3 regions of the Ruegeria sp. BG10 genome follow, and region 1 is predicted to be linked to each of the others. Evidence: riboswitches for the same ligand, from Rfam matches in the RefSeq annotation. Region 1 holds a riboswitch; each other region holds the start of a gene.

Region 1 (9,558 bases):
AAGTTTTCGATCAGTATATCGGCGTGCGAGGCCAGACGCCGGATCTCGGCCTGACCTTCCGCGGTCGTGATATCAATGGCGACGGATTTCTTGTTGCGGTTGGCCGACATGAAATAGGCGCTCAGGTCGGACCGGTTGCCTTCGGCATCCGCGACATAGGGCGGGCCCCATTGGCGGGTGTCGTCGCCGCCGGTCGCGGGGTTTTCGATCTTGATGACGCTGGCACCCAGATCGCCCAGCAATTGCGTGCAGGTGGGGCCGGCCAAAATGCGGCTGAGGTCCAGAACCTTGACGCCCTTCAGCGGTCCTTCAGATCCGGCCATCATACCCTCCGCGGTCAATTTCGGCGGCAATCACGGTGAACGTATCGGCTTTCATGGCGTTGTTCAGAGCCGCGCGCAATTCTGTTCGATTGCGAACAGTGTGCCCGTTGCCACCAAATGCGCGGCCGATGGCGGCAAAGTCGTGATGGCCGAAATCCACGCCCATGTTGCCCATCTGGCGCTGGCGCTGTTTCAGCTCGATCAGGGCGAGGCTTGCATCGACAAAGACCAGAAAGATCGTGTTTCCCCCCATCTCGGCAGCGGTCGACAGTTCTCCGGCCACCATCAGGAACCCGGCATCGCCAGAAAAGCTGATGACCGGGCGATCCGGTTCGACCAGCTTCAGGCCAATCGCCATCGGCACCGCGCAACCCATTGTGCACAGGGCCGAGGACTGGATCAGGCCGCGTTCTTCGGTGCAGCCCCACATCTGGCTCAGCAGGATGCGGTGGGCCCCGCTATCGGCGGTGGCCAGAGTATCGGCGGGCAGGGTGGCGCGGGTTTCGGCGATGACGGCGGCCGGACCCCAGTCTTCGTCTGTGGGGAAATCCTGCGCCAATGCCGCCCTGACCTGATCAGGCTCGCCTTTGGGCCATGTCTTTCGGGCCGGGTTGCCCTTGGCGATGGCCTCAAGTGTGGCACCGGTATCGGCCACCAGGTTCAGCCCGGCTTGATGCATATAGTGGTCATTTACCACGGCCGAGATGTCGATGACGCGCTTGTCCTCGGGGTCCCAGATTTCCCGCCAGCCGGGACGCATTTCAATTGGATCATAGCCCAGGCACAACACCAGATCGGATTGTTCGACCAGCGGCACCAGATGTTTGTCTGCCAGAGGTGACAGGCCCGCGCCCCCCAGACACAGGGGATGATCCTCGGGCACGACGCCCTTGGCCTTGTAGGTAGTGACGAAGGGAATGCTGAAATGCTCCAGAAACGCGCGCACGACATTGCGCGAGTCATCATAAAGTACGTCCAGCCCGATGATTGCAAACGGGCGCTCGGCCTCGGCCACCCAGCGGCGGGCCTTTTCGACGCAGTTCCCCTCGGGCGCGACGGCGGCAACCTTGGAACGGCGCCGGCGTTTGACACCGGATACCCGCGTATCCGCAACCGAAATCGGAACGTCGATATGAACCGGGCCGGGGCGGGGCTGGTTGGCCAGTGAAACGGCCTTGTCCGCCACGATATCCGCACCCTGCGCCGTCAATGTGAAGGTTCCCTTGGTGATCGAGCGATAGACCTGCGCATGATCCATAACCTGATGGGTGTAGGTCAGCGCCTCGTCCGCATCGACACATCCGGTCAGCACGATCATCGGCACCCGGTCCTGCAACGCATTGGCAACCACGTTGATCCCGTTCATCGCGCCGGGCCCCAGCGTGGCCACAAGGATGGCGGGCGCGCCGTCGCGGTGATGCACGGCCTCGGCCATGAAACCCGCGGCGTTTTCGTGCTTGGTCAGATGAAAGGTGATACCGGCCTGTTCCAGCGCATTGACCAGCGTCAGCACCTCTCCGCCCGGCATGCCGAAGGCGTGGCGGCACCCGGCCTCGTAAAGTCGTTGGGCCAGAAGGTCAGCCGCGCGGGGGGACAGGTCCTGCATCATGATGCTCCGAAACAATGGTTGCACAGGAGATTGCGGAGGACGCGCCCGGACGCAAGCTGGTTCACGTCAGTGTGACTATTTGACTGCGGATTCCGCCACGGCCTGAAACCTTTCATCCAGTTCTACCGCAATATCGCGCAGGGGTTCGCCGCCCTCTACCGTATAAGGCGCAAACACAAAGCTGGGGGTCTTGTATGACAGGGTTGCGGTGCCGTCGTCGTTTTCAGTGACGTAAAAGCGGATCGGTGCTTCGATCATGGCATTGACCGAGGTTTCTAGAACGCGCACCGCATAATCGTTGTTAAAGGCCCCGATCACCAGATTTCCCGGAATGGTGATGCCGCGCGCAGCGGCGGCCTTGGTCGGCCCGGCCTGCGTGACCACGATCAGCCCGTTTTCCTTTACGGCGGCTTTTGTGTCCGCCACAAGAGCTTCATAGCTTTTGTCAGATGGGAAAACCGCCCATCCGGATAGCGGCTCGTCCGCCCAGACGGGCAGGGCCAGAAAACAGATGAAGCCCCAGAGCGCGCGCATGATGGTGTCTCCCTTGATGTCACAGTTCGATTGATGCCAGAAACCGCCGCACGGCGCACTCACAATCCTGTGCGCAATCGGGATTGCACCGGGCATCGGAAAGCCGCAGTACTGGGGCGGAGCCAAGAAAAGAGGTTTGGTTTGAAACGGATGCGCCTATTGATCTGCAACAGTTGCGCCGGCACGCGTGACCGCGCGGCCGAGCTCAAATCGGTGCATTCCGCGCTGGACGCGGCGGGACTGGGGGAGCGCGTAGAGGTTGCCGAGCACGCCTGTTTCAGCAGTTGCACGGAACCAACCGCGCTGGCGCTGCAATCTGCAGAGCGGGCATCTTACGTGTTCTCAGGGGTCAATGTCGTTGCGGATGCGAAGGATATTGCAGCGACCTGCAAAACCTATCTGGACAGCCCTGGCGGCTGGATCGAAGACGCCCGGCCATGCGGGCGGCTTCGGATGTGTTTGCGTGCGCGAATACCGGCGCTTTAGTCGACCTGCACGGTTACGGCCGAACTGACCGGCACATTATCGACCATCAGCGGGCTGTGGCTGTTGGCGTTCAGCGAGACTGAGACCTCGACCTCTCCCTTCGGCAGATCGGGAATGTGCATCCAGTTGCCGTAGAGACGGGCCAGTTTCACCCCGTCGATGTAAACATGCGCGTGGCCTTCGCCGGGTTTGTCGGCGGTCGACGCGTTTTCCGGCGAGAACCGGAAGTTCTGCGGCATGACGTGAAGGTTCCACCCGGCCATCGGATCTTGCGTCAGGGCAATCGCAACGCTGGGCGCATCCGGCCCCGCCGCAAGGTTAACGGCGGTCGAGTGGTCATGGGCCATAGCCTCGGCATGTGCGCCGCCGTGGTGCGCGGGGTCGCCATGATCGTGGCCGTCAAAAGTGACGCCGTTGGCCGCGGCCAGAACGAATCCGGCACCACCGCCGAACACCAGACCGATTGCAAAAAGGGCAAGTGAGCGTGCCATCTTTCATTTCCTTGAAGACAAAAAGAAACACACCGGGCGGGACCCGGTGTGTTTTGATGTTCGATAATCAGGCCGTCGCTTCGACGCGCTTGCCTTCGCTCTGCCAGAAATACCCGGCAAACGCACCGACCAGAACCCAGGCCACCAGACCGATGCCAAAGGCACGCGCGGCAAATAGGGCGCCGATCTCGGTCGGGACCGGCCCGGTGAAAACTTCCGGTTCGGGCGCACCGATCAGGTGCGGGGCCAGCAGCAGGGCCGCGGCGATGGCGTAGCTGATCAGGTTGCCGCCAAAGGCGATCAGCCAAAGGGCGACGAGCGCGGCTGCAACGGTTGCAAACCACCAGACCTGCCGAGCATAGACGTCGGCCGCGGCTACGCCGGGTACCTCGGGCGCAAGCGTGAAACCGGGGGCAAGATGGAATGCAATAAACCCGGCCAGACCCCACAGAACGCCGGTGCGGCCATCAATCCTGTGTCCCTGACCTTCGGCCACCGACATCAGCGCGACCATCACCAGCGCATAGCCGGTATAGGTCAGCATGGTGAAGATGACGCTCAGCGCGTCACGGGTCAGTTCCGAGAACATACCCGGCAATTCGGGATGGGCGGAAACGGCCTCGGCCCCGAAATGCACCAGTTCACCGGACTCATAAAGCTCGGCGTGCAGCAAAACAGGTTGCACAAAGACCAACTGCAGCAAGGCGGCTATCAGCCCCGCTGCAGCACCAGCGAACAACGCGCTGGTCAGAATACGACTGAACATGGTCTCAGTGGCAGGGGAAGCCGGTCGCGTGACGCACGTCATGAGCCGCATCATGCAGCGCCGCGGCCTGAACGTGACCGGTCAGCGTGATGATACCCAGACCCAGAACCACTGCGAACATGACCGGAACGAAGCCTGTGCGCGCGGCGGATGCTGTTTTTGTTTGTGTTGCCATCATTTGTTCTCCTCTGCCGCCGCACCCGACGGCCGGTGTTTCGTTTTTCGCCTGGCAGGTCTCCTGGCTTGCGGGTCGGTGCCTCTGTTCGCCTTCCCCCTGAAATCAGGAGTGGCTGGTTGAACAGGGGCTCTCCGCTTACAGTCGCGGGGGCGGCTCTGGATTTGACTGCCGGGGCAGCCGCACCAAATTCCCTCTTAGCATCCGGATGTCTCCGGCAGGACCAGACGTTTCCATTTAGCCGTTATGGCGGCGGTGGCGCAATCGTCATTTGCGACCTTTTTGGTCAGTTCCCGCGCTTTTTCAGCAAATAGATATCCATGATCCATCCGTGATCGGATCTCGACCGCGCCCGGGTTTCCAGAATCTGTCCGGCGACCTCGGCCAGCGGGCCTTGGATCAGGATTTCCTCCTGCATGCCCACATAGGCGCCCCACCAGATGTCATAATCCGCCATGTCCAGGTTCTGAAACGAGCATTCGCCATCCAGCATCACAGCCACTTTCGAGGTGCCAACCGGCCAGCCTTCGTCGCGGATGCGGCGGCCTGTCGTGACAATATAGGGCGCGCCTAGATCGTTGATCGGAATCGCATGCGCCGCGGTCAGCGCCTGCAGGGCGGTAATGCCGGGGATCACGCGTGTTTTGGGCTGCGGCTTCAGCCGTGCCGCGATTCGAAGGGAACTGTCATACAGCGACGGGTCGCCCCAGATCAGCAGGGCGACATGACGGGCCTGCGGGTGGTCCGCGATGGCCGCCTGCCAGCGCAGGGCAATCGCATCGTGCCATTCGTCCACGCCGCGCAGATAGCCATCGTCCGAGCGGCGTTTGGGAATGTCGAAATATTCGATCCTGGGCGGCGTATCTGTTACCTCGGCAATGATCTTTTCCCGCAGCCCGGCCAGATCGGCTTTGTTCTCGCCCTTGCGCGGGATCAGGATCAGATCCGCGGACTGGATGGCTTTCGCGCCCTGAAAGGTCACGTGGTCGGGATTGCCGGTGCCGATGCCGATCAGGGTCAGGTCAAACATCGTCAAACTCTGCCAGCGGACCGTAGAGGATCAAGGCCGGGGCCGTACCGACTTCGGCGCTCAGCTTGTCTGACAGCGCCCCAACGGTCGCGCGATGCAGTGTCTGATCGGGGGTCGAGACGGATTCGGCCATCAGCGCGGGCGTCTCCAGCGGCAGGCCATGGGAGTGCAGCGCCGCGACCAGCAAAGGAAACGTGCGTTTGCCCATGAATACCACGGTCGTCGCATCCGGATCTGCCAGAGCGGGCAGATTCAGGTCTTCGGGCAGTTTGCCGCTGACATCATGGCCGGTCACGAACTGCACCCGCCGCGCTGTCAGCCGGCGGGTCAGCGGGATGCCCGCCGCAGCCGCTGCGGCCACAGCCGACGGGATGCCAGGGATGATCTCATACGCGATGTCGGCCGCGCGCAAGGCCACCAGTTCTTCCTCAAGCCGCCCGAACAATCCGCCATCGCCGGACTTCAACCGAACTACGCGGGCACCGGTTCTGGCGTAATCCACCAAAAGTCGGCTGACGTGGTCCTGCTTGGGCGAGGGCCGTCCGGCGCGCTTACCCACACCCACCAGATCGGCGTCGTCGCGCGCATGGCTCAGGATCGGTCCGCTGCTGAGGTCGTCAAACAGCACCGCATCGGCCTTCTGCATCCGATCCACGGCCTTGAGCGTCAGCAATTCCGGGTCACCGGGGCCCGAACCGATGAACGAGACGAAACCGCTCATGCCGAGGCCTCGGCGATCAGGTGAAAAAATGTGCCGGTGACATTGCCGCGCACCGATCCGGTTTGCGGCCCCTCGGCCCCTTCTGCGTCAAACACGCGCGCCAGCGGGGCGTCCGGTTGCTCGACGATCGAGGAATAGTGGAACTCATGCCCGCGCAGGGCAGTATCCGTCGGGTATCCGGGCATTGGCGCCAGCAACTGCGCCCTGCGATAGCCAAGGTTGAACTTGCGCTTTTCGTAAGATGTCACCAGACCCAGAAGCCCGGCCATCTGGTGCCGAACGCCGTTTTTGTCAATCAGCGCTTGCCCCAGGGTCATATAACCTCCGCATTCGCCATGCACCGGCTTGGTTTCGGCATGTTTGAGCAATCCGGTAAGGAATGTCCCAGCAGAGGCCAGCGTGCCAGCGTGCAACTCGGGGTATCCGCCTGGCAACCAGACCAGATCGGCATCCGCCGCCGGGGCTTCGTCGGCCAGGGGTGAAAACGGCAGAATTTCCGCCCCTGCAGCGCGCCACCCTTCCAGCAAATGCGGATAGGTGAACGAAAACGCCGCATCCCGCGCCAACGCGATTCGCTGGGCCGGTGGCCGCGGCAGCGCGGCTGACGATGGCCCATTGGGGCCTGAGGAGGCCGCCTGTTTGATCGCCTCCAGATCCACGTGTTCACGCAGAAACGCCGCATAGCCAACAATCGCGCTTTCCAGATCGGGGTGTTCGACCGCCTGGATCAAACCCAAATGGCGTTCAGGCAGGGTAAGGTCTCCGCGACGCGGTAGCACGCCCAGAACCGGCAGCCCCGCGCGTTCCATCCCCAGCCGGGTCAGGCGTTCGTGCCGGGGGCTGGCGCAGCGATTCAGGATCACGCCGGCAAAGGGCAGGTCGGGGTTGTACATCCGGAACCCCAGCGCCGTGGCCGCCGCCGATTGCGCCTGACCACCCACATCCAGCACCAGAACCACCGGCCAGCCCATGCGCAAGGCGGTCTCGGCGCTGGACCCGTGGCCCAGTTCGCCGGGTTTGGCGACACCGTCGAACAGGCCCATGGAGCCTTCGGCGACAACGATATCGGCGCGTTCGGCCTGCGCCGAAATGGCGTTCAGCAGGGAATCTCCCATCGCCCAACTGTCCAGATTGAACGAGGCGCGCCCGGCCGCCGCAAGGTGAAAGGCCGGGTCGATATAGTCCGGGCCGCTCTTGAACGGCTGCACGGTCAGGCCGTCCTCGGCAAGGGCCCGCAGCAGGCCCAGCATAACCGTAGTTTTTCCGGTGCCCGAAGATGGCGCGGAAATCAGAAGGCCCGGCGGGTTAGTCATCGCCGTGGCTCCAGCTCGACCACGGGCTGTCGGCGCTTTGCGGGCGATAGCGGCGGTCGTAATCTTTTGAATAGAGGCAGCTTTCATCAAAACCTTCACCCGCCAGCGCCGGGCCGACCATGATCAGCGCGGTGCGCGAAATGCTCTCGTCCAGCGCGCCCTTCAAAGTCGCCAATGTCGCGCGGATGATCCGCTCGTCCGGCCAACTGGCGCGGTACACCACGGCGACGGGGCAATCGGCACCGTAAGCTGGAACCAGATCGGCGATCACCTTGTCCAGATTGCCGATCGACAGGTGAATCGCCAGAGTCGCGCCGGTGCGCCCAAAATTTTCCAGCGTCTCGCCCTCGGGCATCGATGATGCGCGCCCGGGTGTTCGGGTCAGAACCACCGACTGCGCCAGTCCGGGCAGGGTCAGTTCCGTACCCAGCGCGGCGGCAGCGGCGGCAAAGGAGGGCACGCCGGGGGTCACGCTGACCGGAATGCCCATCTCTTTCAGGCGGCGGATCTGTTCGCCCATCGCCGACCAGACGGACAGGTCGCCGGAATGCAACCGAGCCACATCCTGTCCGGCCTGATGTGCAGTCTCGATCTCGGCCATGATCTGATCCAGATCCATTGGCGCGGTGTTCACGATTCTTGCGCCCTCGGGGCAATGGCCCAGAATCTCTTCGGGCACCAGCGATCCGGCGTAAAGACAGACCGGGCAGGCGGCGATGATATCGCGCCCGCGCAGGGTCAGCAGGTCGGCAGCACCCGGTCCGGCGCCAATGAAATGAACGGTCATATCTGTCCTCCGATGGCGACGGCGCATGTTGCAAGCCGGTCGTCCGAAATCTGTCTGGGTGCGGTCAGCCGCGCGCCGGGCCCAGCGGCGGCAAGGGCGGTTGCTTCGGCGACGCTGCCGGTGCCATAGGCGGCCCGGCTGCGGTTCGAGCATGTGAGGGTTCGCTGCCCCGCCAGATCAGCGGACGCGATAAAATGGATGGGTAAGGCGGTGACCGATGCGAAATCAATCAGCGCGGAATGGCCTACTTTGTCGGCAACGGTGGCCAGGGCATCCACGCTCTGCCCGGTACTGGCGAGTTCAAAAGCCGCGCGCAGGCTGTCCACTGTGGCCGTCGACGAAAATCCCAGCCCGGCGATGATCATAGGGTCACGCTCCACTGCACCACCGGATAGGCGGATTTCCAACCGCGCCGGGGGCCCAATGCGGAAGCCTGCGCCAATTCGATCCGCAACAGCTCGCCTCCGAGTTTCTCCTGCCATCGCGCCAACAGGGCTTCGCTTTCCAGTGTCACGGCATTGGCAACCAGCCGGGTCCCGCTAGGCAGAGTTGCACGCAGCCATTCGAGCAGATCGGCGCTTAGGCCCCCGCCAATGAATACCACGTCCGGCAAGGGCAGGCCGTTCAGCGCGTCGGGGGCGGTGCCATGCACGACACTCAGTCGATCCTGACCCAGCGCGTCCGCATTGCGGCGAATGCGCTCGGCGCGATCTGAGCGCGGCTCAATCGTGGTTGCGATCAGGGTCGGGTCACACATAAGCCACTCGATACTGATTGATCCCGTGCCGCCGCCGATATCCCACAGATGCTCACCCCTTTGCGGGGCCAGCGCCGAGAGGGTCAGCGCCCGGATCGGCCGTTTGGTGATTTGCCCGTCGTTTTCGAATATTTCGTCCGGCTTGCCCGAAGCCTTGGGAAAGGCCGGTCCGGTGCCGGCGACCTCAAGCCCGACGCAGACGGGGTGATCGAACGAGCCCAGCAGTGCCTCGGTCAGCGAGACGCTGCGCGCCCGTTCCCGAGGGCCGCCAAGGGCTTCCATCACATGCAGCCGGGTGTCGGCAAAACCGGTCTCGGTCAGGTAGCTCGCCAGTTCCGCCACCGCCGCGCCATTGCGCAGCAGCAGGATGGCGCGCAATCCGGGGGCCAGATGCGGGCGCAGCCGCGTCAGAGGCGCCGCGTGCAAACCAAAGGTCTGTGTGCTTTCCAGCGGCCAGCCCAGCCGCGCGGCGGCCAGCGAGAAAGTCGATTGCCCGGGCAGCGCGGTCCATTCGCCCGGCTCGAAATTCCGCGCGATCACCGAGCCTGCGCCGAACCAGAAGGGAT
Region 2 (9,558 bases), on a different contig from region 1:
CGGCGGCGACCTGACCCTTCAGGGCATAGGCCACGCCCAGCATGGTCGCAGGTCCGAATGTGAAAAGGGTCCAGCCCTTTTCATTACACTTCCTGATGTGCTGTTGAACGACGTCCAGCGCACCCGGTTTTTCCAGCGGGACCATCGCGCCCACTCTGGCGGCCTCGGCGATGGCCAGCTCAAATTCGACTTGCGACGCCTGCCGCGCCTCTTCCGCCATCTTCAAAGCCAGTTCGTGATCGTCCGACACCATGGCGATCAGCGCCTTCATCGCGGTCCCATAGCCCAGCGCGCGCGGGTCGTTCTTGGTTTTGCCAAGGGCAATCATGCGGTCCGACGCGGCATGTGCCCGCGCCACCCGGCCACGCGTCAGTTCGTTCCACCCGACGGTGGCAAGAAAGAAGTTCTGGATATAAGCGTCGTCGATCTTGGCCAGCGCCGCCTCAATCTCGCGCTTCTTGACCTCGAACCTCTCATTCTCGATGGGGGCGTGGTAGATCGACACCGACAGTTCGTTCACCATGGCATAGGCGACAGAGGCCGGGTCCTTCAGCCGCCGCGCCATGTCGGTCAGTTCCTGCTGAACCCAATGCGCCTCGTGATATTTGCCGTTGCACACCAAACAGGACACATAGTGATGCAGGAACAGGGCGTGGTGCCGGTTGTCGCCCACCTGTTGCAGGATCGGTCGCACTGTACGGGCCAGATCGATGATCGTTTTGACCCGCAGCGAGATATTGGAACACAAGGCAAAGCTTGCCAGAAACTCGGCAAACTGTTCATTCGACGCACATTCCGGATCGCTTTGATACAGTTCCAGCGCAGCAACAAAATACCTGTTGGCTTCGTCCAGCGAATAGACGCCCAGGCTTTTGGCGCCTGCCATCGCGCTGTACCGAAACGCCTTGTCTGTGTGGTCCGTCTGGCCGTAGTGGTACGCCAGGGTTTCGGCTGCCTCCTGCAGCCGGTTGGCATTTCGTTCGACCAGCGCATCCGCAATTGCCAGATGCAATTCGGCACGGCGCGACAGGACAAGGCTCTGATAGACGGAGTCGCGCAACAGAACATGCTTGAAGATGTAATCGGACGAATTCGTCTCGCGGTAGAGCACATCCAGCGCTTGCAGCCGTTGCAGCGCAACGCCGGTATCTTCGCCATTGCCGATCAGCAGTGCCAGCAACCCGGGATCAAAGCGGCGGCCAATGACGGCGGCGGCCTGCAGCAATTCGCGGTCTTCGGATTGCAGACGTTCAATTCTGGCCGCCAGCAGGCTGCGCATGGTGACTGGCAAACCGCTGTCGTCCATCTCGGCATCAAAATGCGCCTTGTCGCCTTCGACGCGCAAGGCACCCTGATCCAGCAGAAAACTCAGGATCTCTTCACCGAATAACGGGTTACCGCCGGCGCGTTCAGTCAGCTGTTCTGCCAGACCGTCCGGCAATTCGGTGACGCCCAGACGGTTCTGCGCCAGGCGGGCCAGATCATCGACCCCAAGGGGATTCAAGGCCACGGTGGTCACGACGCTTTTGTCCAGCCATTTCGGCGTATATTCCGGTCGCCGGGTCTGAATGATCAGCAGGTTGGAAAACCCGGTATCCTCAATCATGATCCCCAGCAAATCCTCGGACGCGCTGTCGATCCAGTGGCCGTCCTCGATCAACAGAATGACTCTGTCGCGGCTGCATTTCTCTTTCAGCAGGGCCGGCAACAATTCCCGGATACGCAGGCCGATCAGAACACCGTCCAAACCGTCCAGCGACCCTTCGGGCGGTTTGACACCCAGAAGGTTCATCATCAGACCCAGGTTTTGCCGGGTATAGAGGCCGGACCTCTCCAGACCGACCTCCAGCTTCTTCTGAACCCGTAACGGGTTGTCGGCATCCAGAATCTGAAACGAGTTCCGGATGATTTCCAGAAACGGCAGGAACGGGACCTGCTGCCGGTCCGCAAAGCAATAGCCTTTCAGAACCACGACGTCGTCAGACTGCACCTGATTCAGAAACTCGAATACCAGCCGCGTCTTGCCCAGCCCGGGCTCTGCCACCAGATCGACAACTCTGCGTGCCGATGTTGAGCCGTCAAGCGCTGCCGACATCGCCCGCAACTCGGTCAGGCGACCGACATAGCTGCTGAGCCCCTGCGCCACCGAAGCGTCAAACCGGGTGGCGCCTTCGTTGATCGATTGCAACTGCCAAAGTTTGTGCGGCGTCGACAGGCCCTTGATCTGATGCTCGCCGAAAAAGCTCAGTTCGGTAACCCATTCGACCAGCCCGCGCGTGGTATCACAGATCAGCGTACCGCCAGTGGGCGCGAGATTTTCCAGACGCGCGGCAAGGTTTACCGTGCTTCCCACGGCTGTCGCGGGGCTGCCTTCGCCCTGCACCGCTGCCATTACAACGGTGCCCGAGCTGATGCCCACCCGCATTTCGGGACGCACCCCAAATCGCCTTTCCATATCCGCGGCGGCGGCCTTGAATGATGCGTGGATTGCCATGCCGGCGCGGCAGGCTCGTAAAGCCGGATCTTCAAGCGCCTCCGGCACCCCGAACAACGCCATGATGCTGTCACCGGCAAAGTCGCGCACCGTGCCGCCATGTTCCTCGGCTGCGCGCACCAGCTTGTCATAAACGACACGAACAAATTCCAGGGCTTTTTCTTCGCCCAGCGCCGCAACGATCCCAGTGTATCCGACCAGATCGGCAAACAGAACCGACACCTGGCGCCTTTGCCCCAGATCCGTCGACTGCTTCGCAGGATTATCCGCAACTTCCCCCATTTCGGCAAAGGGTTTACAACACCCGACCCTGCCCCGCCAGTATTTGCCACCAAAAGACCTTAATCGCGCAGTCAAATGGCAGCTAAAATGTCACGACTGGCATGTTTTGAAAGAACTCTGCTGGCTGTGACGCGCCGGTGCACCTCAGGCAGTGAAGGCCAGTTTCAACCCCGGGCGCGGCCATCTGGTCTTGTAGATCTTGCCGGTACTCGAAGCCGTAATCCACAGATCGCGCATGTCGCTGCCGCCAAAGCACATGTTGGTTGTAAACAGGTCGGGGATTTCGACATGCTCGGTCGTGCCATCCAGGCTGAACACCGTAATCCCGCCATTGAATATGGTGCCGACGCAAACGCGCCCGTCTTCTTCGACCTTGAGGCTGTCGAGCCATTGATAACCCGGCAGGGTTTGAACCACATTTCCGGGCATCCCCGGAATTGGACCGGGTTTGACCGCACCTGGCCCCGTGATCTCCATCGCCCAGAGCCGCCCGAATACGGTGTCCGAGACGTAGACCGTCTTTGCATCCGGCGACAGCCCGACCCCGTTTGGCATGGGGATCGTCGCGGCCTTGATCAGCGTTTTGCCGTCAATCGAGGCATAGTAAAGCCCACCGTAGCGGGTGGATTCCTCATCCTCGATACCGGTGTCAGTGAACCAGAACCCGCCGGATGTGTCGAACACCAGATCATCCGGGGCGATCAGTCTTTTGCCCTGATACGAGTCAAACAGCAGCGTCACGGCCCCGGTTTTCAGATCGACGCGGTGCACCGAGCCGCCTTTGTAGTTTGGCCGTATTGGCGCCGGTACCGTGATCTTGTCGGGGCCAAACGGAACAAAGCTGTAAACACCGCCATTGTTACAGACATAAGCCGCCCCGTCCGGGCCTATGGCGACGCCGTTGGGTCCGCCTGGTATCTCTGCCACAACACTGACCTGCCCGTCGGGCGTTAGGCGCGCCAGAGTTTCTTCCTTGATATCGACAAACAGCACCGATCCGTCGTTCATCGCAACCGGGCCTTCGGGGAACCCCAGCCCGCTGCACATCTCTTTCAGTTCCAATGCCATCCCGTCGCTCCCTGATCGCGTCGCGGTTCCGGTCCTTTCGACCGCCCGCTGGTTCTTGTGTCGCCAACAAATGCTACGGCACTGTGACGGGAAAACACTGGCCGTAACTGTGAGACAATACAAGCTTTTGGCACAACGCCGTCCGGCAGCAATCGCGAGGTCCCTGACGTGACCGCCTGTGCGCGCTGCCGCTGGGTGCCCCCTATCGCTGTGTTTTGGCCGTTCTGAACAGCAACAGAAATACGAAAACCGATCCGATGGATGTTGTGACGATCCCGACCAGCAGTTCCTGCGGCGCAAGAAGCAACCTGCTGAGGATGTCCGATCCGGTCAGCAAAGCTGCCCCCACGATCGCTGCGGTGGGCAGAAGCGGGCCATGCAAGGGGCCAGCAATCCCCCGGGCGATATGGGGCACCATCAGGCCCACAAAGCCGATGACCCCGGCCACCGAGACAAATACGGCGGTCGCCAATGCAGCGACGAAGAACATGCTAAATCGCAGGCTGCGAACGGGCACGCCCAGTGTCGCGGCGGTCAGGTCCCCGGTCAGCAACGCATCCAGCCACCGGCTGCGATACAGCGAAAAGCTGAGGATCAGGAGCAGGCCGACACAGACCAGCGGGAAGGTCTCCCACCTTGCCAGCCCCAACCCACCAAGCATCCAGAAAATGACCGAGTGCGCAGCCCGGCTGTCGCCCGCGAAGATCAGATAGTTGGTGAGGGCCGAAAACAGGAATGAGACCGCAAGTCCCGCAAGGATAAGTTTTTCCGGCGCGCTGATGCGCAACCCGTGAACCAGCGCCAGCACAATGCCTGACGCCACAAGACCCCCGCAAAACGCAGCCAGTGGAAGGGTCCAGAAGCCCAGAATATCCCCGGTCTCCGTGATGACAAACACGGCACCTGCGGCTGCACCCGAAGACAAGCCAAACAGGAACGGATCGGCCAGATCGTTGCGCGTCGTGGTTTGCAGAACCACACCGACAATTCCCAGCCCGGCGCCAATCACAGCGGCGAACAGGGCTCGTGGCAGGCGCAATTCGAACACGATCCGGTGCAGCGGAGACATGTCACCGTCGATCAGGCCGGTCCCCAGCAAAACCGCCGTAACCGTGTCGGAAATCGGAATCGACGTGGTGCCGTAAATGGTCGAAACCAGCAAAAGGGCGGTCAAAATGACCGCCCCCAGCGATAGCGTCAGGGCCAATCGGCCCATTTCAGTTCAGACCCGGATTCATGGCCTGCGCCATTTTCGAGATTGCCTTGATATTTGCCGGTCCGGGGGTCAGTTCCTCGTACCGCAGGCCGATCCAGCGCTCATTCTTGACCGCGTCGGTCTGGGACATCACCGGGTGTTCCTGAAGGAATTTGAACGTGTCCGCGGCCCCGTTGCCGGTCTGGTAGTCCAGCAGCACCAGAAATTCGGGGTTCGCCGCCGCTACAGCCTCCCACGAGGTGCGACCCCAGCTTGTATCCATGTCATGCGTGACGTTCTCGCCCCCGGCGGCGGCGATCATCGCGTCGGGGATAGCGAACTTGCCGGCGGTAAAGGGCGCGTCCGCCGGGCCGTCCAGCAGAAAGACGCGGGGTTTCGGCAGATCGGTGGTTTGCGCCTCGATCGCGGTCAGTTTTTCTTTCCAACCCGAAACCAGCGCCTCGGCCTTGTCCTCGACATGCATGACCTTGCCCAGCCGCAGAACATCGTCGAACAACAGATCCATGCTCGCCTCTGGCCGCGTCTTGTCCAGATGCACGCAGCTTTCGGTCAGGACCATTGTCTTGATGCCGAAAGGTTCAAGCGTATCCGGGGTCACATCGCCGCCCGGCTTCATGCCGTAATACCAACCCGCAAAAAACAGATCCGGCTGGGCCGCGACGAGGGTTTCGACGGTCGGGTATTTCGGTGCCAGCTCGGGGATGTCACCGCGCAGCGTGTCAAACTCGGGGCTGGTCTTGTACCAGCCGGTGATCCCGGTCAGGCCCACGATCTTGTCCTGCAGGCCCAACGCAAAGGCCATGTCGGTCATGTTCATGTCATGTACGACCAGACGCTCGGGCTGAGTTTCGAACACCAGCGGCTCGCCGCAGTTGTCGACGGTCACCTCATGAGCGGCGGCACCACCTGCCATGACTGTGGCCAGTGCCACGGACCAGATGTGTTTCATTGCAGAAATGCTCCTCGGGTTAGGTTGAAACAGTTGTTTTTCGGATATCCAGCGCCGGGATCACGCGACCGTCGTGGTGAAAGCACAGATAGTCGACGCCGAACGTGTCGCGGACCCGGTCGGGTGTCAGCACTTCGGCCACCGGCCCAAAACCGGTAAGGCGCGTCGATTTCATCAACGCGACATGGGTGGCGAATTCTGGGATCATCACCAGATCGTGGACGATCATCACCACGGTGATGCCCAGTTCCGCGACCAACGACAGCATCCGCCCTTTTACGTCCGGATCCAGGTGGTTGGTGGGTTCGTCCAGAAACAGCAGCGAGGGGTTCTGCGCCAGCGCCCGCGCGATATGCGCGCGCTGTCGCTCACCGCCTGACAGCATCGCCATCCGTTTGTCGGACAACCTGCCCAGCCCGGTCATGTGCAGAATCCGTTCAAGCTCAGCAGCATGCGCCTTGGTCGAGCGATCCGCGCGGATGGGAATCTGACCCAGGGCGACGTAATCCCGCAACAACAGCCGCCCATCCGGCATTTCCTGCTGGCTAACTACAGCTATCATGCGGGCGCGCTCGGTGGCGGCCATCTGTTTCAGGCTTCGCCCCCTGACCAGCACGTCGCCCAGTACAAGATCCGCCGCGCCGCACAAAAGGTTCAGCAACGTGGTTTTCCCTGCCCCGTTCGGCCCGGCAATTGCCAGATTGGCCCCGTCGTCCAGTTCAAATGACGCGCCTTGCAGCAGAACATCACCGTTCAGCGCGAAATATTCGAGGTCGCGCGCAACTAGAAAGGCAGAGGTCGTCATGAAGGTTCCACCAATTCAATTCGCGGTATTCGGGAAAGTGTTTTTGTGAACAGCGGGCGCGGTCGGTCGGTGGCATTGGTCCACCCATCGGCGCTGTTCCGGTACTGGTGCGCGAACTCGGCCAGCGCCTCAGCTTCGGGAAGGCTCCGAATGCCACCGAAGAGATACTTCGCTTTGCCCGCCGCCTGAAATCCGACGGTCGTTGGCTGCGCACAGCCCGCCATGCAATCGACGGTACGGATTGCAAAGCCCGAAGGCAGTCTGACGGACAGGACGTTGCGTAGCGCATCGACCGTCATTGTGCCCTGACAGGTCGCACAAATCAGAAGAACATGATCAGAAGATTTTGGCATTGCCCGCTCCGCTTGATCGCAAGCGCGGACAGAAGGTGCCGGATCTGTAAACACGCAACAGACGTGTCATCAAAGCCTCCTTCCAGGACGCCCCGCCCCGGGTTGGTTGAACATATGATGGCAGGTCTCCTGACTTGCGGGTCGATGCTCGGCCATCCTTCCCGGCCCAGAGGGCCAGTGGGTGTTTGGCGTCGCTCACCGCTTACAGTTGCGGGGGCAGTTACGGAATTGGCGCCGACAGGCAAACCGCACCGTATTCCCTTTTCATCCCTTGGGCGCACCATCGGGAACCATCCGGGGTTTGAGTGCATGAATTCCGGGAATGCGTCAATACGGAATTGAACCGCAGGAACGCGGGCCCGGCGCCCTTTGAGCGGATCAGGCCCGGCACGACGCACGGCTTCACTGCTGTGTACTTGAACCTGACTTAACCGACTTGCCGCCGCCCCCTTGTTTGGCGGGTTCAGTCACCGTCGCGGGTGCGTGAATGGCAACGCCTGCCATCACAAGAACCACCCCCAGCACATCAGCCGGATCAGGAATTTGCCGCAGGACCACGACACCGATGATTGCCGCCGACGCCGGCAGCAAGGCGAGCAACAGAGCAAAGCTGGCACGCGGCAGACGTGCCATGGCAAGCTGATCACAGACATAGGGAATGACCGAGGAGCAAAGCCCGACCCCTATCCCGGCCAGCACAAGCAAGGGTGCACCGAAGGCTTCAAGCGCCTGCAAAACCCCGATCGGGAACACAAAAAGGAACGCAACCGACATCGCAGCGCCGAGGCTCTCAACCCCGCCAGAGGCTCCGCCCTGCGAAATCCGGTGCCCCAGGATGACATAAAGAACAAAAAGCGCGCCGTTCAGAACCGCCCAGAACAAACCAACAAGGTCCGTGTCTCGCAGGGAACCGTCCGCCGCAAACAGTGCCGGCACGTCGATCAAAAGCGCCACCCCTGCGACCACACAACTGAACGCGATAACATTGCGCCCCGTGCGAAGCCCCCACAGCGCAATGCCGACTGTCCCGGTAAATTCGATTGCAGCCACCAGCGCAATCGGCAGCCGATCCAGCGCAAGGTAGAAGGCACAGTTCATCACTGCCAGACACAGGCCGAGCGCGACCAGCAGACACCTCTGTGATTTGGTCGCCATCCTGAATGTGCGCCACGGCTTGGTCATCGGCGCGAATATCAACGCGGCCGAAGTGATGCGAAACCACGCCACGCCAAGCACGCCGACAGCCGGGAACAGAAGCACCGCGAAGGCCGGGCCGAGGTAATGAAAAACAGCTGATACGCCGAACCAGATTTGGGGCGGGAAAGCTTCCGAAATGCGCGACATGGTGCGGGACGCTCTGGCCCGGTGCACAGGGTTTGAGGCTTGATCCGTCATATCACCATGATGCAAGGTGATCCGGGCAAGGTATATGGAGATCGGGAATGTCCTTGGATAAAAATGGACCTGAAACGAAGGCACGCGGTGGCTTTTCCCTTCGATCCAAAGAGCCCATCTTGGACCGTATCGATGCCGCTATTCTGCGTGAGCTCTGCGCGGACGCGCGCATTCCCCGGGCGGAACTGTCCCGCCGTGTCGGACTGTCCGCCCCCAGCGTTGCAGACCGGGTGCGTCGCCTGGAGGACACGGGCATCATCACGGGCTACGGCGCGCGGATCAATCCGGCCCGGCTCGGATATGGGCTGACACTCCTGATACGGGCACGGCCGCTGCCGGGCGCGATGCAGGACATGGTTCAGGCCATTCGGGACACTCCGCAGATCGTCTCGTGCGACCGCGTATCGGGTGAGGACTGTTTTGTCGCCCGCGCCCATGTCCGCGACGTTGCAGAAATGGAAGCCGTCATCGACCGGATCGTTCCCTTCGGTGCGACCAATTCCTCAATCGTGCAATCCTCACCCGTCGAGGAGCGGTTGGTAGAGCTGTGATGCGGCGGGGAACAACGGCCATCTTCAGGGTAATCCCGCGATATTCGGCGGCACCCGTGCGGGTCTGGCTGGAGAATAATGGTGAGTTGTAACCGAACCTCAGCTCAGCATTCTGGCGGACACGTCTTCCAGCAGATCGTGCAAATCGAATTCTTCGCCCTTTTCCGCAAGCCCCTGGTCGCGCAGGATGAACGACAGACCGTGAACGAAACTCCACAACAGGAACCCACGGCGGCGTACCTCATCAGTGATTCCCGGCTCACCCAGACATTTTGCGACTTCGGACAGCAGGATACCAAAGCTTTGTTGGCCGCCTTCCTCCAGCCGTGGATCGGCGATCCGGTCGGTGAACCCGCCGAATTTCAGACAGAAAATCCCCGGCTCGCGCAGCGCGAATGAGACGTATTCCATACCGATCGCGGTAATGCGCTCGGGTGACCCTTCG
Region 3 (9,558 bases), on a different contig from region 1:
CCCGTTGAATTTGCTGGGGGTTTAGATGCGGATTCGTTGAAATGGAAGAGCGGAGAGGATCAGAAAACCGTGAACCTTACGGCACTTGCGATCAGGTGCGGGATCGAAACACTCCCTGTGCGATTTGGCGGAATACACTTTTCGCGCTCCCTTCAAAATCCTCACATCGTACTGGCGCGGTTTTGAAGACGCACTTAGTGCTCCTGTGCTGGCCAGAAAGCGCTAAACAAGGCCTAGTGAGCTTTCGGCGCTTACAAGGACGAAAAAAGCAGGCTGGTCCATGAATCGACAACAGATACGGTTTTTGCGCCGCACATGCGCTTCGGTTCAGTTGCGTCTGTCAGAGGACAGTCCCCTTTGCGGCCAGTTCGAAGCAGGCAACGAGATTTCGCTGCGCACCGACGGGTCGATCTTCCCGCATATCGCGCGGCATGAAGAATGGCATTTCGGTGAAACCCGGTTCATTGCTCAGGCCTGTCCTGCGAACGCCTATCATCTGATCGACGTGGGCGCGAATGTCGGCCTGTTTTCCCGTCAGGTGATGATCAATTACCCCAGGGTCCGTTCTGCCTCTTGCTTTGAGCCAAGCCCCGAAAACGTCGAACATCTCAGGCGAAATCTCAACGCGTTCCCCACAGCAACGGTGCATAGCTTCGGTCTTGGCAGAACCGACGGGGAACTGGCCTTTTTCACCGACAGCGTGAATGGCGGGAATTTCTCGTTCAACGCAAACGCGGTCGAAGGGCGCGATCATCAGGCGACAACCGCGCCGATCAGAAAATATCTCAGGAATTTCTGGATGAATGCATGGGACCAGACGCGGCCAAGCGACGTCTGATCTTGAAATCCGATACGCAGGGGCTGGACGAAGTTCTGATGGCCGAACTGCCAGAACAGTTCTGGCAGCGCGTCGATCCGGCCATTTTCGAAGGCTGGCGCATTCCCAAACCCGCGTTCGATCCGCAGGCGTTCCGCGCTGTGCTTGAGGCATTCGACTACGTCTACCTTATGGGCAGCCGCAACAAGCGGTTGCAGCAAACAAACCCATCGGATTGCATGGAATATCTCTCGGGCACCGACCGCAGATGGGCGGACGTTTTCCTGTCACGGCAGGAGTTGCACTGAGCCGGAACTGGTTCCTTCATGGCTGCTGGTCGCCCTTGGCGAGTTCTCAGACCTGCGGAAACCCCGACCTAAACGTCCTTCCGCGCCCTCAGCGCCGCCGAAATTGTCCCGTCATCCAGATAATCCAGCTCGCCGCCGATCGGCACGCCCTGCGCGAGCGAGGTCAGTCGCACCTGCCCCTCCAGCTGATCCGCGATGTAATGGGCGGTGGTCTGGCCGTCGACCGTGGCGTTCAGCGCCAGAATGACTTCGGTGATGCGCTCGGCCATCACCCGGTCCTTGAGCCGCGGGATACGCAACACGTCCGGGCCAACCCCGTCCAGTGCGGAAAGGGTGCCGCCCAGTACGTGGTAGCGGCCTTTGAAAACCCCCGCCCGCTCCATCGCCCACAGGTCGGCCACATCCTCGACCACGCATAACTCGCCGGTCGCGCGGCCTTCGTTGTCGCAGATGTCACAGATATCGGTGGTACCTACATTGCCGCAGTTCAGGCATTCGCGGGCGGTGGCGGCCACCTGCTGCATCGCGTCAGCCAGAGGCGTCAGCAACAAGGCGCGTTTGCGGATTAGGTGCAGTACCGCGCGGCGGGCCGAGCGGGGGCCGAGGCCCGGCAGCTTGGCCATCAGGTCGATCAGATTGTCGATGTCGCTGTTCGAACTCACCGCGCGTGCTCCTGCAAAAGGGCCGGGCAAGGGTGCCCGGCCGGTATTCCGTCAGGAGTGTCTATCAGAACGGCAGCTTGATGTCTGCGGGCAGGCCCATGCTTTCGGTCAGCTTGGCCATCTCTGCCTGAGAGCGCTCGGCCGCTTTGGTCTGCGCGTCCTTGATGGCGGCCAGGATCAGGTCCTCGACCACTTCCTTGTCGTCGCCGTTGAAGATCGACGGGTCGATGTCCAGACCTTTCAGTTCGCCTTTTGCGGTTGCGGTGGCCTTGACCAGCCCGGCACCGGATTCGCCGACAACCATGATGGTGTTCAGCTGTTCCTGCATATCCGTCATTTTGGTCTGCAAATCCTGCGCGGATTTCATCATCTTGGCCATGTCGCCCAGACCGCCGAGTCCTTTGAGCATCTTATTTCTCCTGCAAATCGGTTTGCCGCCTAAATACGGGCGGTGTCCACGCGGCACAAGGGGCCAGACTGCTCCCGCCTGTCGTCAAGGTCTTTGGCAACACCTTTCCTCCCGTTGGGCCCGGCAGCGCGGGCTTTGCCCGCGCTGCCGGGCCCAAGGCCGCTCAGGGGTATCGGCGTCAGCCGATGGCCCGTGGCGGGCGCGGGAGTGTTCCGGGATTTGGGCAGGCTGGCGTCAGTCTTCCTCGAACGGGTCCCATTCGTCTTCGACCTCGGGCAGCGCTTCGGTTTCGACCTTGGCGGCGCGTTGTTCCGGCGTTTCGATCCGCTTTATGCGGGCCTTGGGAAACTGTGTCAGTACGGCCTGCACCAGAGGGTGCGCTTCCGCCTGCGCCCTGAGCGCCAGATCGGCGGCATCCCGAACCTCGGCGATGGTCGCGGCCTCTCCGTCGGCGACGATTGACACGGCCCATCGGTTTCCTGTCCAACGCTGCAGCGCCGAACCCAGCCTTTGGGCCAGATCGGTCGGCGCGTTAACCGTCGGTGTAAATTCGATCCGCCCCGGCTGGTAGGAGACAAGGCGAACTCCGTTTTCAACCTCGACCAGCAGTTTGACGTCCCGGTTCGAACGGATCAGTTCGACGACGTGGTCAAATGTCGGATAGCGCGCCAGCGCGCTCTGAACCTCCTGCGCCAGCGCTGCTGTTGGTGCCCCGGCAGGCCCGCGCTGGGCTGGCATATAGGCGGCTGAAACCGTCTGCGTGGGGGCCTGCGTCGGCACTGCAATACCTCCGCCGGGCCCGCCGTTTGGCGCAGGCGGCGGCGTGTCCTGCAACCGTTTGATCAGTTCCTCGGGGCTGGGCAGATCGGCCACATGGGTCAGGCGAATGACCGCCATTTCAGCCGCCATCATGGCGTTGGGCGCGGCCGAGACCTCCTCAAGCGCCTTCAGCAACATCTGCCACATCCGGGTCAGAACGCGCATGGGAAGCGCCCCGGCCATCTGCTGACCGCGCGCGCGTTCGTCCGGCGAAACGGTCGGGTCTTCGGCGGCATCGGGCGTGATCTTCACCACGGACACCCAATGTGTGATCTCGGCCAGATCGCGCAGCACAGCCAGCGGATCCGCGCCTTCGGCATATTGCCCGCTCAGTTCCGTCAGGGCTCCGGCGGCGTCCCCGCGCAGGATCATGTCCATCAGGTCCAGCACCCGACCCCGATCCGCAAGTCCCAGCATCGCCCGCACCTGATCAGCGCTGGTTTCCCCGGCCCCGTGCGAGATCGCCTGATCCAGCAGCGAGGTTGCATCCCGCGCCGAGCCTTCCGCAGCGCGGGTGATCAGCGCCAAGGCGTCATCCGCGATCTGGGCGTTTTCCGCCGCGGCGATCTTGCTGAGCAATCCGATCATGTCTTCGGGTTCGATCCGGCGCAGGTCAAACCGCTGACACCGGGACAAAACCGTCACCGGAACCTTGCGGATTTCCGTTGTCGCGAAAATGAACTTCACATGTTCCGGCGGTTCTTCCAGGGTTTTGAGCAGCGCGTTGAACGCACTGGTCGACAGCATGTGAACTTCGTCGATGATGTAGATCTTGTAGCGCGCGCTGGCGGCGCGATAGCGGACACTGTCGATGATCTCGCGGATATCGTTCACACCGGTCCGGCTGGCGGCGTCCATCTCCATCACGTCGACATGGCGGCCCTCCATGATCGCCACGCAGTGCTCGCACTGCCCGCAGGGTTCGGTCGTGGGACCGCCTTCGCCATCGGGGCCGATGCAGTTCATGCCTTTGGCGATGATCCGCGCGGTGGTGGTCTTACCAGTGCCGCGAATGCCGGTCATGATGAAGGCCTGCGCGATCCGGTCCGCTTCGAACGCGTTTTTCAGCGTGCGCACCATTGCGTCCTGTCCCACCAGATCGGCAAAGGTTTCGGGGCGGTACTTGCGGGCGAGAACCTGATAGGCGGGGCTGGGCGTGTCGGTCATGTCTGCTCTGTCGGATTCGGTTCAGGGATGCAGCGTAGTGACCCCCGCCGCCCGCGTCCACAGCGCGCTTGCGAAATTCGGTTTGCAATGCGGCTTGCGCGTCATAGAAGTGCGGAAGTTGTTGAAAGAACGGTTTTCCGGAAAGGACGCGTCTTATGCCTCGGTTCGCTATCCATGCCTTGCCGGTGGAAAACGGATTGGTTGCGCTGACGCAGATGCCGGGGCGCGACGGAACCTATGCGCGCGATCTTGAGATGATCCGCGAATGGCGGCCCGATCTGGTGATCTCCATGACAACCGAACGCGAAATGGCGCAGGGCGGAGCCGGCGGATTTGGTCGGGACCTGCGGGACCAAGCGATAAGATGGGTGCATTTGCCGGTTGAAGATTTCGGTGCGCCGACATTGCGAACCCAGATGTTGTGGGAAGAGGTCGGCGCATCCGTCAAACAGATTCTGTCCCGCGGCGGCAGGGTTCTGGCGCATTGCCGCGGCGGATGCGGCCGGTCCGGCATGATTGCTTTGCGCATCATGGTCGAAATGGGCGAACCCCCCGAAACCGCATTGAAACGCCTGCGCGCCGTGCGGCCTTGTGCCGTCGAAACGGATGGCCAGTTGGACTGGGCCGCGCAGGCAGCCCTGCCTTGATTCCGGCCCGGCCTCAGAGCGCGATCTGCCCGGCGGTTTGGGCGACCGGTCGCGGTGCCAGTGCCGACACTTCGAGCATGGCGCAGGGCGGGTTGGCCATGAGTGCCGCAGGAAGCGCAGGAACTGCGGTGCCGAACATCATCTCGGCGTAGTCATCCAACGTTTCGATCGGGGTGTCGGCATCTGTGTCGCAGAACACCCTGATTTGTTTTGCCCGCGCCCGGAACCGGGCGTTGCAGCCTTGCGCGCAGTGGGTCAGTTCGCTGCTGCCTTCGATCTCAAAATCCGGCGTCGTCGCTGGTGCGGCACTTTCCATCGCTTGCGCAATGGCCCGGGCCATGCGGGCCAGCGCCGGGCAGGTCTGGCCGGTTCGCTGACACACGGTTGCGGTGTATTCGTGCGTTTTTGTCTTCCACATCATGTTGCGCCCTCCGCGCGTGGGACGGGGGGCGTGGGTCAGGAATGACAGCGTGCTGACGGCCTGTCCCGGACACCCCGCCCGAGTTTCGGTTTCGGTTCGATGGCAGGTCTCCTGACTTGCGGGTCATCGCTTTGCCGACCTTCCCAGCCTTTCGGCCAGTGGTGTTCCGGCATTGCTCACCGCTTACAGTTGCGGGGGCAGTCGCGGCCTTGGTCCGTACCGGTTGTCCGGGCAGAACCGCACCGTGTTCCCTTTTCATCCCGCCCCGTGACCGGGGACGAGAACCATCACGTCATCGCTAGCGGGTGCCGGCGGGTCGAGTCAAGCGGGCTGTGCCAGGGATCAGGCGGACGCAGGGTCATCCTTGATCGGTCTTGACTCGCCGGGGGAAAAGATGCCGACTGAATTTGCTGAACTGAACGGTTCAGATCGTGGATGAGGGCACCATGTTAGACAACTCGCAAGCTGTGTTGACCGAGGATTTTCAGTTTCCCGCTGGCCCGGCCATGCTGTCGGCGCGGTTGTACCTGCCGGTGGCCGAACCCAGTGTGGCGGTCGTCATCCATGGCGCGACGGGCGTGCCGCGGGACTATTACAAGCATTTTGCTCATTGGCTGGCGGCCGAACAGGGCATGGCCTGCCTGACCTACGATTACCGCGATTTTGGCCATTCGCTGCGCGGACCGTTGAACAAGGCGCAGGCAACGATGGCGGACTGGGCTTTGACCGACATGCCTGCCGCCCGGGCCGAGATGCGGCGCAGGTTCCCGGATGCGCAGCAATGGAGCATTGGTCATTCCGTTGGCGGGATGCTGGGGCCGGTTCAGCCGGATATTGACCAGATCGACCGCATGATCTGCGTCTGTTCCGGTGCGGTGACGGTTTCGGATCACCCCTGGCCCTATCGCGCGCTGGCAATGCTGTTTTGGTACGGTCACGTGCCGTTGGCGGTGAAGTATCTGGGCTACCTGCCCGGCAAGGCGGTGGGATTCGGGGCAGACCTGCCTGCCAGCGTCTATTGGCAATGGCGCAGGTGGTGCACCGCACCCACCAACTACCTGCCCGAGATTGGTGCGACCTTGCCCGAAGCCCGTTGGGCGCAATCGAACACGCCCGTTGATCTGTTCACCTTTGAGGATGACGATGTGGTTCCGCCCGAGGCTGTCTGGCGGCTGGCCGATCTCTATGGGCCGAATGCGCGCCGACACCAGTTGTCCCCAGCTGAATTCGGCCTGTCCGAAGTCGGTCACATCGGCGCTTTTGCCCGCCGCAGCGCAGCCGTCTGGCCGCAGCTGATCGAGTAGGGCGCCGGAACCCGGCGCCCCGAAGGTCAGAACCTTTTTCGGGATTTCCTGTCCTGCATCACGGACCGCACCATTTTCCCGAAAGCCTTGTCGCGCGCCCGGGATTGCGCCACGGTTTCCGAATTCCGCGCATCCTCGCGCCGCAACTTGCGCCACCGCTCCAGCCGTTGTTGATCAAGCGTTTCGGCCTCTATAGCCTCTTGTACCGCGCAGCCGGGTTCCGAAATATGCTGGCAATCGGAAAACCGGCACTGGTCCGCCAGGTCAAGAATGTCGGAAAACACTTCATCCACACCATCCTGCGCGTCCAGCAGGCGCAGGGCCCGCATCCCCGGCGTGTCGATCAGCCATCCGCCGTTTCGCATCCGGTGCAGCGCGCGCGCCGTGGTGGTGTGACGGCCGCGGGCGTCATCTTCCCGGATGCCCGCTGTCGCGGCATCATCACCGGTCATTGCGTTGGCCAGCGTCGTTTTGCCTACGCCGGACGATCCGACCAGCGCACCCGTCTGTCCGGCGGGGCACCAGGCCAGAACCTGATCCACCGCTGCCGCGTCCAGCGCGTTGATCGTCAGAACGGTCAGAAACGGTGCCACAGATTGGGCCTGTATTTCATAATCTCGGGGATCGTCGCACCTGTCTGCCTTGGTCAGCAGCACAACCGGATAGCATCCGGACTGATGAGCCAGCGCCAGATAACGCTCCAGCCGGGGCAGGCTGAAGTCAGCGTTGCACGAACTGACAATAAAAAGCACGTCGACATTCGCCGCGATCAGCTGCGTCTGGGCACCTGTTCCAGCCGCCCGGCGCTGCAACAGGCTGCGGCGATCGAGAAGGTGAAGAACGCGCATTTGCTCATCAGCGAGCACCCAGTCGCCCACCGCAAAAGCACCGGTGCTTTTGTCCGGCGTCAACAGCGGCGCTTCTCCTTGCGGGTTCAGGCCAATCAACCGGTCGCGGTGAACGGCTGTAATGCGATAAGGGTCAAAGGGGCATTCCGCCGCGGTCTGCGCGGCAAAGTGAGAGGACCATCCGAGGTCCGAAAAACTAAGGGTCATTGATCTGCCTGTGTTCAGGTACAGCGAACCGCACAGATGGCAATCGCGCATCTGCCGGGTACGAGTTCAGGCAGTGACGGAATGTTTGCGTTTCAGAACCGCGCTGCCCGAAGGGAAATTACTACAATCATAAAAGCCCTCCTTCGGCATGGGTTCAAAGTGAGAGGTTGGACATCGACCCAAGCGGGGCTCGTTGTGGCTGCTTCCTTCCGGACCTGACCAGGTTGGCGAGGCGCTCGCCCGCGCCAACCTCTCAGGGCTTGATATAGGCAATGATCCGGGGAAAGACAACCCGTCAGAGGGTCAGGCGAACCTGCAGAAACCCGGCATCGTCCTCGCCAATCACCAGGGGGTCGTATTCCTCAAGTTCTTTAAGATGTTGCCGGGCCTTTACCCCGGTCCTCAGGATTGCCGATGCGCCGGGCAGGGGGGCAAGCCGAAAGGGGCGCGGCGCGTGTTCCAGCGGGTCTTCGGGCAGATCTCCGGACAGGTAGTCCTGAATCACCTGCTGGATGGGCAGCATTGGCAGGACAATCGGTTCCGCGTTCCCGACAAACGGAAAATGCCCGCCGCCACTGGCGCGATAGGTGTTCAGGGCAACCACAAACATCTGGTCGTCATTGATCGGGCGCCCCCTGAACCGGATATCCGCGACCCGGCGCCGGGCCGGGTCGTTCAGCCGCCCCTTCGCGTCATATCGCGGCGGTCCCGACAGATCGAACAGACAGCTTAGCCCCAAAATCACGTCGAAATTGTGCCCCGCGCGGTTCGGGTCGATCAGATCGGCGTTTGTGCCGGGTGTGATCCGGTTGAATACCCCGGCGGACATTTCAAGCCAGTCCCGCAACTGGCCGCCCGTGACGGCCAGCGCCTGCAATTCGTTGGGAAAAACATGCAGATCCGAGACATGGTGCCGGCGAACCTCACCCACCGGAACGTCCGTAAAGAACCGAGGTCCGGCACGACCGCCGAATTTGGTGGGCGACACCGCGGACAGGACGGGCAAGTCCGCAAATCGCGTTTCCCGAATGTGTGGGCGCAGCGCCGCCGCCTGAGCGGCCGCGACCAGATCCAGCCCGCGGTCCCGGGCGCAAAAGCTGAAATAGCTGTGAAGATGCCGCTCGGTTTGCCCGACGGGTTCTGCCGTTCGCCTGCGGGTTTCACCATGACCCCGGGCAATAAGGCGCAGAACCTCGGGGTCTTCTGCAACCGGCTCCGGCGGGTGCCCGGGTATTGCGCGGCAGACAGGGCGAAGTTCGTTGCGGTGATCCGCAACCGACCATCTTCCGTCGTCGGACAGGTTCAGCGTCAAGTCCATGACACCCAGATGCGACCCGGCCGAACCCGGCATCACTACGGGTTTGCCATGCACACGCCCCCGCAAGGCATCGACATGCAGTATACCGTCATGCACTTTGCCGGGCAGGGTCAGATGCGAATGCCCGGCGATCAGCGCGTCGATTCCTTCGATTGCCGCCAATGGCAGAATCGCGTTTTCAAGATCGGGCTCGGCCTCCGCCGGTCCCAGCCCGGTATGCGCAAGGGCAAGAACCAGATCGCAGCCCCGCGCCCGAAGGTCCGGCACCGCTTCCTGCGCGCAATTCAGCATGTCGTCGATGACGACCCTGCCCGCCAGTCGATGCGCTTCCCATCTGGCGGTTTGGGGTGGCAAGACAGAGAAGACGCCGATCTTTAGGGGAATGTGACCCGCATGCGTCGGCAATGTCCGGGTCAGGATCAGACGATCCCGCCAGGCAGCTGCGGCGTCCCGGCAGTACGCGTTGCTGCACAGAACGGGGCAAGGCGCATCCGCAATGATGCGTTCCAGCGTATCCAGCCCAAAGCCGAAATCGTGATTGCCCAGCCCGATCGCGTCATAGCCCAGAGTGGCGAAAGCCCGCATCAGAATATGCGGTGCATTGGCCTCTTCGGCTGCCCACTCGCCAATC

Evidence for each region. Region 1 has a riboswitch for cobalamin ahead of ACR0D8_RS09435 (CbtB domain-containing protein). Riboswitches for the same ligand answer to the same signal wherever they lie in the genome.
Region 2: linked by a shared signal. The riboswitch ahead of ACR0D8_RS22090 (DUF1636 family protein) and the one ahead of ACR0D8_RS09435 (CbtB domain-containing protein) in region 1 are both predicted to bind cobalamin.
Region 3: linked by a shared signal. The riboswitch ahead of ACR0D8_RS19330 (hypothetical protein) and the one ahead of ACR0D8_RS09435 (CbtB domain-containing protein) in region 1 are both predicted to bind cobalamin.

The regions. Positions count from the first base shown of each region.
Region 1 is NZ_JBQFTI010000001.1:1,899,017-1,908,574, reverse strand. Features, by position in the region: gene ACR0D8_RS09465 (CaiB/BaiF CoA transferase family protein) at 1-323, opposite strand, end outside; gene ACR0D8_RS09460 (thiamine pyrophosphate-binding protein) at 310-1,929, opposite strand; gene ACR0D8_RS09455 (DUF302 domain-containing protein) at 2,008-2,466, opposite strand; gene ACR0D8_RS09450 (DUF1636 family protein) at 2,617-2,952, shown strand; gene ACR0D8_RS09445 (hypothetical protein) at 2,949-3,443, opposite strand; gene ACR0D8_RS09440 (CbtA family protein) at 3,511-4,209, opposite strand; gene ACR0D8_RS09435 (CbtB domain-containing protein) at 4,214-4,384, opposite strand; cobalamin riboswitch at 4,421-4,627, opposite strand; gene cobF (precorrin-6A synthase (deacetylating)) at 4,671-5,414, opposite strand; gene cobA (uroporphyrinogen-III C-methyltransferase) at 5,407-6,135, opposite strand; gene ACR0D8_RS09420 (cobyrinic acid a,c-diamide synthase CobB) at 6,132-7,448, opposite strand; gene cobM (precorrin-4 C(11)-methyltransferase) at 7,441-8,235, opposite strand; gene ACR0D8_RS09410 (cobalamin biosynthesis protein) at 8,232-8,600, opposite strand; gene cbiE (precorrin-6y C5,15-methyltransferase (decarboxylating) subunit CbiE) at 8,597-9,558, opposite strand, start outside.
Region 2 is NZ_JBQFTI010000011.1:14,726-24,283, forward strand. Features, by position in the region: gene ACR0D8_RS22065 (ATP-binding protein) at 1-2,716, opposite strand, end outside; gene ACR0D8_RS22070 (SMP-30/gluconolactonase/LRE family protein) at 2,921-3,844, opposite strand; gene ACR0D8_RS22075 (FecCD family ABC transporter permease) at 4,047-5,060, opposite strand; gene ACR0D8_RS22080 (ABC transporter substrate-binding protein) at 5,062-6,009, opposite strand; gene ACR0D8_RS22085 (ABC transporter ATP-binding protein) at 6,029-6,814, opposite strand; gene ACR0D8_RS22090 (DUF1636 family protein) at 6,811-7,167, opposite strand; cobalamin riboswitch at 7,270-7,477, opposite strand; gene ACR0D8_RS22095 (EamA family transporter) at 7,570-8,511, opposite strand; gene ACR0D8_RS22100 (Lrp/AsnC family transcriptional regulator) at 8,682-9,113, shown strand; gene ACR0D8_RS22105 (TetR/AcrR family transcriptional regulator) at 9,213-9,558, opposite strand, start outside.
Region 3 is NZ_JBQFTI010000006.1:146,051-155,608, forward strand. Features, by position in the region: gene ACR0D8_RS19300 (FkbM family methyltransferase) at 281-838, shown strand; gene ACR0D8_RS19305 (hypothetical protein) at 808-1,125, shown strand; gene recR (recombination mediator RecR) at 1,194-1,787, opposite strand; gene ACR0D8_RS19315 (YbaB/EbfC family nucleoid-associated protein) at 1,852-2,196, opposite strand; gene ACR0D8_RS19320 (DNA polymerase III subunit gamma/tau) at 2,431-4,182, opposite strand; gene ACR0D8_RS19325 (protein-tyrosine phosphatase family protein) at 4,338-4,829, shown strand; gene ACR0D8_RS19330 (hypothetical protein) at 4,843-5,250, opposite strand; cobalamin riboswitch at 5,335-5,554, opposite strand; gene ACR0D8_RS19335 (alpha/beta hydrolase family protein) at 5,697-6,554, shown strand; gene rsgA (ribosome small subunit-dependent GTPase A) at 6,581-7,609, opposite strand; RNA gene ffs (signal recognition particle sRNA small type) at 7,767-7,865, opposite strand; gene ACR0D8_RS19350 (5'-nucleotidase C-terminal domain-containing protein) at 7,905-9,558, opposite strand, start outside.